3 regions of the Amycolatopsis sp. NPDC104775 genome follow, and region 2 is predicted to be linked to each of the others. Evidence: riboswitches for the same ligand, from Rfam matches in the RefSeq annotation. Region 2 holds a riboswitch; each other region holds the start of a gene.
What was found. Region 2 has a riboswitch for cobalamin ahead of ACZ63D_RS38420 (hypothetical protein). Riboswitches for the same ligand answer to the same signal wherever they lie in the genome.
Positions count from the first base shown of each region.

Region 1: another riboswitch for cobalamin. It lies ahead of metE (5-methyltetrahydropteroyltriglutamate--homocysteine S-methyltransferase); the one in region 2 lies ahead of ACZ63D_RS38420 (hypothetical protein).
Region 3: another riboswitch for cobalamin. It lies ahead of ACZ63D_RS02450 (CbtB domain-containing protein); the one in region 2 lies ahead of ACZ63D_RS38420 (hypothetical protein).

Region 1 is NZ_JBVJOE010000001.1:1,310,111-1,312,364, forward strand. It holds gene ACZ63D_RS05715 (hypothetical protein) at 1-205, opposite strand, end outside; cobalamin riboswitch at 784-1,003, shown strand; gene metE (5-methyltetrahydropteroyltriglutamate--homocysteine S-methyltransferase) at 1,094-2,254, shown strand, end outside.
Region 2 is NZ_JBVJOE010000013.1:41,615-43,868, reverse strand. It holds gene ACZ63D_RS38425 (Gfo/Idh/MocA family protein) at 1-550, opposite strand, end outside; cobalamin riboswitch at 597-722, shown strand; gene ACZ63D_RS38420 (hypothetical protein) at 740-1,390, shown strand; gene ACZ63D_RS38415 (CbiQ family ECF transporter T component) at 1,377-2,254, shown strand, end outside.
Region 3 is NZ_JBVJOE010000001.1:597,064-599,317, reverse strand. It holds gene ACZ63D_RS02455 (GMC family oxidoreductase) at 1-436, opposite strand, end outside; adenosylcobalamin (AdoCbl) riboswitch at 842-926, shown strand; gene ACZ63D_RS02450 (CbtB domain-containing protein) at 969-1,178, shown strand; gene ACZ63D_RS02445 (CbtA family protein) at 1,204-2,043, shown strand; gene ACZ63D_RS02440 ((2Fe-2S)-binding protein) at 2,040-2,254, shown strand, end outside.

The DNA.
Region 1 (2,254 bases), on a different contig from region 2:
CCGCTTGAGCGGGATGCCAATTGTTGCCAGTATCCTGGTATTGAAACTTTGAAGAGTTGGCGAAAACTCGAGCACTCGGCACCGTTACCTCGAGCCCATTGTCCGCTTGGCCGCCGAATGCCCCGTTTCCTTCGGAAATACCGACAAGATCCCCATTCTGGCGAATCTCCCAGTTGGGGCTGCCGGGAACCCAGCTGAAGGTCACGTTCTCGCTGGCAAGCTCATGCGCGGACTTGATGTAGAACTCACGGTACGGAGCCCCTGGCCGCTGATCCGCCCAGTACCACAGAAACCCTTTCTCTCGCCCCGGGGGAACTGTACAGCGTACCTGCGGTCATTCCCGCTTCAACCCAGGTGTCCAGGTTGACTGACCGCGCTTGCCTGACTGACACCCGCCGCGAATGTTGTTTGGCCACCAACAACTCCGCACTTTGTCCCGCCTGTCGCACACAAGGAACCGCCGACTGGGTGACAACCCAGTCAACGGATACGCCCTGCGTGCGCAGCGGTTTCGAGCAGAGATGGAAAAATAAGCAGAAAATACGACCCGTCAGTGAGCAATGGCCAGGCGTCAACGGACAGTGCGCCAAAAACATCAGCCGCACCATGCTCGACGTCGGCGAGACGCCAGACAGCACAGGGCAACTCCCCCGTTCGTCTCGCACACGCCGGGTGCGATGTCACCGCCGGACAACGAGCACCTTCCAACGCTCCCCCTGCTCCGGCAAGCAGCACGATCCCTCCCGAACCCTGGGACACCCGCCTCCTGGCCCCGGACCCGGTAAGCTCACCCCCGCCACTGGTTCGCCAGCACGCACCCGCGTTCTGACGAGGCAACAGGGAACCCGGTGCGAATCCGGGACTGCCCCGCAGCGGTATGTGGGAACGAAAGCTGTCACCGCGAACGCGGTAAAGCACTGGGCGCCAGCCCGGGAAGCGACAGCCGGTAGGCACGAGCGATACGCCCACGAGTCCGAATACCTGCCAATGGCACGCACGCCGACGGCGTGCGTGAGTCCGGGCCTCGCGGGACAAGGCACGACCGAAGCACCGCGTTTCCGCGTGCCCGGACTCTTCCGGCGAGCACGTGAGGATGCATGCTGTGAACACGATCGGCACCACGATTCTCGGCTACCCCAGAATCGGCCCGGCCCGCGAACTCAAACGGGCACTCGAGGCCTACTGGTCGGGAAAGAGCCCTGAGGAAGAACTGCGAGCCACCGGACGACTCCTTCGCGAGCGAACCTGGACGACCCTCCGCGACCAAGGCCTCGATTCGATCCCGTCCAGCACTTTCTCCCTCTACGACCACGTACTGGACACCGCGGCGCTCTTCGGCGCACTGCCGGAACGCTTTACCCGGCTAGGCCTGTCGCCGCTGGACACCTACTTCGCCGCCGCGCGCGGGGTACCGGACGCGCCCGCACTCGAAATGACGAAGTGGTTCGACACGAACTACCACTACCTAGTCCCGGAATTGGGCCCGGACACCCGGTTTTCCCTCACCGGCACCGCATCGATCGACGAGGTCCGCGAGGCCCGCGCGCTCGGGATCACGCCGCGTCCGGTGCTCGTCGGACCGGTCACCTTTCTCCTGCTGGCCAAGCCGACCGTACCCGGGTTCGCGCCCCTGGAACTGCTCGACGAACTGCTGCCCGCCTACGCCGATTTGCTGGGCCAACTGGCCGACGAGGGCGTCGAATGGGTCCAGTTGGACGAACCAGCGTTCGCCGCGGACCGGACGACTCCGGAGTTCAACGCGCTCACCCGCGCCTATCACTGGCTGGCCAAGGAAAAACACCGCCCGAAGCTGCTGGCAGCCGGGTACTTCGGCGGGCTCGGCCGGGCGCTGGGCGTACTGGCCCGCTCCCCTGTCGAAGCGGTCGCAGTGGACCTGGTCACTGAAAAGTCCTTTGTAGACAAAGTAGTGGCGGAAGGCGCGTTGCGGGACAAGGAAGTCCTTGCCGGAGTCGTGGACGGCCGCAACGTCTGGCGCACGGATCCAGACCTCGCACTGGCCCGCGCGACCCAGCTGAAGGACACCGCGGCTCACGTGAGCATCTCGACGTCGTGCTCGCTGCTGCACGTGCCCTACGACGTGGCAGCAGAGACAGATCTCGACCCGCGCCTGAAAACCTGGCTCGCCTTCGCACAGCAGAAGGTGGACGAGGTCGTCCTGCTCGGCCGGGCACTCCGCGGCGAGGACGTGGATCTCGGCCCCGCGCGGGCCGCGGTCGCCGATCGGGCCGGGGCC
Region 2 (2,254 bases):
CGAACGCGTGCGGGCCGATGTCGGCGAGCGCGCCGCCAGCCGGGTCCTGTCGCCAGGCGGAGGTGGCGTATTTGCCCGCGAGCAGGGCACCGGACAGCCACCGCACGGTGCCTCCTCGCCAACCGCCAGCGGCGGTGACGCCGTCCAGCCAGTCGCGCGTCTGCTGGGCGAATCGCAACGTCAGCATCACCAGCGAGGCGACGCCAGCGGACGACACGGCATCGGCGAGCCGCTGCGCCGTGGCCAGGTCTGGGGCGATCGGTTTCTCCAGGATCAGGTGCTTGCCCGCCTCCGCGGCCCGGGTCGCCAGTTCGGCCTGCACGGTCGGCGGCACGGCGAACGCGAGGGCGTCGACCTGCTCGAACAGCTCGTCCAGGTCGCTGGTGGGCACGGCGTCGTAGTCCTGCGCGAGCGCGGCGGCGGCTTCCGGCCGACGGCTCCACACGGCGCTGAGCACGGTCCCTGGATGATCCGCGAGCCCGGGAGCGTGCACCGTGGTGGCCCACGGTCCGGTTCCTACGAGGCCGACGCGCAGCTGGTCCTGTCCCACGCCCGGAAGTGTAGGTGTGTCCGCGGTCGCTTCCGGCGGGGCCTGCGGTGCGTTAACGTCGACAAGTTCTTCGCCACGAACGGGGGAAGCCGGTGAGAATCCGGCGCTGGCCCGCAACCGTGAGCGGCCCGCGAGGGGCCGCGAGCCGGATCGCCCGTCGTGGTCCGATCGATGCGAGGTACATCTGACATGCGGTTCGTGCACGCGCGGCACTGGGGGCGAGTCCTCGCCGGCTGCGCTCTTCTCGTCGCTACCGGCCTCGGCGGGGCTTCCTCCGCTTCGGCCACCACGCCCGGCAAGGGCGCCGACGGCTATTGCCAGGACGACAATGGCGTCACGGTGATCGTCGACTTCCAGGGGCTCGGCGGTGAAACCCTGATCCGGTGCGCCCTGGGCAAGCAGGAAAACGGCGTCACCGCCCTGCAAAACGCTGGATTCGAACTCACCGGAGCGGGCAAGTACGGCCTGGCGGTGATGTGCAAGATCGAAGGCAAACCCGCCGACCAGACCTGCACCGGCATGCCGCCGGAGAAGGCGTCGTGGAGCTTCTGGACCGCCACCAACGGCGGGAAATGGGAGTCGGCGCAGGTCGGCGCGCAGAGCTGGAAGCCGCCGGCCGGTGCGTTCGAGGGCTGGTCGTTCGCGATCGGCAAGTCCTACGCCGAATATCCGCCGCCGCGCACCGAGCCGGTGCGCAAGGCCAGCGCGCCCGCCTCAGCCCCGGCGTCCACTTCGGACAGTGGTTTCCCGTGGGGCCTGGTGCTCGGCATCGTGGTCGTCGTGCTGCTCGTGGTGGCCGGGACGGTCGTCGCGGTGCGCCGCAGGCGTGCCGCGGAGTAGCCCGCGAGCGCTCCATCCCGGCGCGTGGTGGGTGTGGGCGCTCGCGCTCGCCGTCGCCGCGAGCCGGACCACGAACCCGGTTCTGCTCGCTCTGGTGATCGCGGTGGCCGGGTTCGTGGTGGTGCTCCGCCGCGGCGACGCGCCATGGGCGCTGGCGTTCCGGATGTACGCCTGGATCGCCGGAGTGATCCTGGCGTCGCGCGTGCTGTTCCGGATCTTGATCGGCGGCGAGGACGGCGGCCACGTCCTGTTCACGCTGCCAGCCATCCAGCTGCCGAGTGTCGCCGCCGGCATCCAGCTGCTCGGCCCGACTTCGGCCGAGGAACTGCTCGGCGGGCTGTACGACGGACTTCGGCTGGCCACGATCGTGCTCTGCATTGGTGCCGCGAACGCGCTGGCGAACCCGAAACGCCTGCTCAAGGCCGTTCCCGGGGCGCTGTATGAGGTGGGGACGGCGGTCACCGTCGCGCTTTCCGTCGCGCCGCAGCTGGTCGAGAGCGTGCAGCGGGTGCGCCGCGCGCGTCGGCTGCGGGCCGGCAAGACTCGCGGCCTGCGGTTCGTGAAGGGGATTTTCGTGCCGGTGCTGGCCGACGCCATGGACCGGTCGCTGCAGCTCGCGGCGGCCATGGATTCCCGCGGCTACGGACGGCGCGGTTACCTCGCGCCCCGCGTCCGGATGCTGATCGCGGTCTGCGTGCTGGCCGGCCTGGTCGGCGTCGCAGTCGGGGTCTACGGCGTGCTCGACGGGTCCGCGTCGTGGCTCGGCGTGCCGATGCTCATCGCCGGTCTCGTGCTGGCCGTCGCCGGATTCGTGCTGGGCGGACGGCAGATCCGGCGCACCACCTACCGGCCCGATCCGTGGCG
Region 3 (2,254 bases), on a different contig from region 2:
AGGCGTTCTCGCCGTCCTCGAAGTCCTCCATGCGCTTGTACGCGGCGTTGACGCTGTCGGCGTCCCAGCCGGTGTTGCCCTCGGCCGCCCAGTCGTCGAAATTCGCCCGGTTGCCGCGGACGTAGACCATCCCGTTGACCGAACTGGAGCCGCCGAGCACCTTCCCGCGCGGCACCGGCATGCGCCGATCGAGAACATGTTTCTGCGGGACCGAGTAGAACCCCCAGTCGCTCAGTTTTTTCAGCTGGGGCACCGCGTGCAACGGGGCCACCAGCCCCGGCTTGCGCAACAGCAGCTGCTCGTCGCTCTTGCCCGCTTCGAGCACGATCACGCTGGCCCCGGACTCCGCGAGCCGTCCAGCGACGGCAGCTCCCGAGCTGCCCGACCCGACGACCACGTAGTCGGCTTCGTTGCTCCGGGCCACCCTGGCTGCCATGTCCGCTCCTCGTCCCGCGCACCACCGAAACTGTAACCTGTTCTAGTTCAGGAACGGTATAGCTTTCCCGCCGGACGCGCAACGCCTCGCGCGCGAACCTGATCGGACCGGCCGGAGGGCGATCTCCCGGAGCCGCACACGAAAACCGGCGCGGACTTCCGCGCCCCGAAAGCGATGTTCGGCCAACTCGATCCGGGCGAGGTCGGAGTTGGCCTGCTCCGCTGCGACACTTCGGAGGGCCTGTGCCCCGAGCACCTGGCCTTCTACCGCGACCCCGCGTGAACGGCCTTGCTCCGTTCGGTGCGACCCCGGGCACACCGGCCGCGCAAACCGGGAGATAGCGGACACCTCGGACCCTCGGGCGATTGACGACCGGCCGGACACCGCCGTACCGTGCTGCTCGCGCGACGGCTTCCCGAAGCCGGTGAGAATCCGGCACGGTCGCGCCACTGTGTGCCCATCCCGGGCGAGTCAGGTCGAGGAGCCGTCGTCAGGTCCACCCGCAAGGGACGCGTCATCCCGAAGGAGAGCCATGGCCACCATTCCGGCCGACCGGTCCACCCCGGTCGTTCTGCCCGTGTCGAAAGCCGCTTTGCTGCTCGGCGCCACCATCCTCGGCGCGCTGCTGCTGTACTACTTCATCGGCGTCGACCAGGGCGCGGTCTCGATTTTCGGCAGCGACACCCACGTGCACGAGTTCGTCCACGACGCGCGGCACTTCCTCGGCTTCCCCTGCCACTGACGCGCCCGGAACGGACAACCGAACAATGCAGAACAAGCTGATTCTGCGCGGCCTCCTCGCCGGAGCGCTGGGCGGATTGCTGGCGTTCGTCTTCGCCCGGATCTTCGCCGAACCGCTCACTCAGGCGGCGATCGACTACGAATCCGGCCGCGACGAGGCGCAAATGGCGCTCGACAAGGCCGCTGGTGTGCCGACCGAGCACGAGGGGCACGAGATTTTCAGCCGGGCGGTGCAGGGCAACCTCGGCATCGGGCTCGGCATGGTGCTCTTCGGGGTCGCGATGGGCCTGCTGTTCGCGGTGACCTACACGGTGCTGCTGGGCCGCGTCGGCCGGATCCGCGCGCGGGTGCTGGCGGTGCTCGTGGCCGGGGCCGGGTTCCTGTCGCTGTACCTCGTCCCGTTCCTGAAATACCCGGCCAATCCGCCGGCGATCGGGCACGAGGCGACCATCGGCGCGCGCACCGGGCTGTACCTGACGATGGTCGTCGCGTCGGTGGTCTTCCTGGTCGCGGCCGTCGTCGCGGGCAAACGGCTCGCGCCGAAGCTGGGCAACTGGAACGCGACGCTCGTCGCGGGCGCCGGGTTCGTGGTGCTGTCGGCGCTGTTGATGGCGCTGCTGCCGTCATTGGGCTCGCTGGCTGCCAACGTCGCCGAATACGGTCCGCAGGCCAGCGAAACCCCGCTGCCGCTCAAAGCCCCCGACGGGCAGATCGTCTATCCCGGGTTCCCGGCCGACACGCTCGTCGGCTTCCGGCTCTACTCGGTGCTGGCGCAGGTCATCCTGTGGACGACCATCGCGCTGGTGTTCGGCCCGCTCGCCGAACGCGTGCTGGGCCGCGGGCGCGCGGCTACCGTCGAGGCGTGAACCCGCTGACCGGACTGGGCCCGTTCTTCGCCGTCGACACGCATCCGGCCGGGGAACCGGCCGAGCCATGGCGGCTGCTGACCGAGGTTCTCGACGACGGTCCGGTTCTGCGCGAACGCGTCGCGCAGAACCGGGCCGTTCTCGGCGGCGATTTCGTGGAACTGCGGGTCGCGGCGTCGATCGCGCATCTCGGACTGGCGGCGCGGATCAT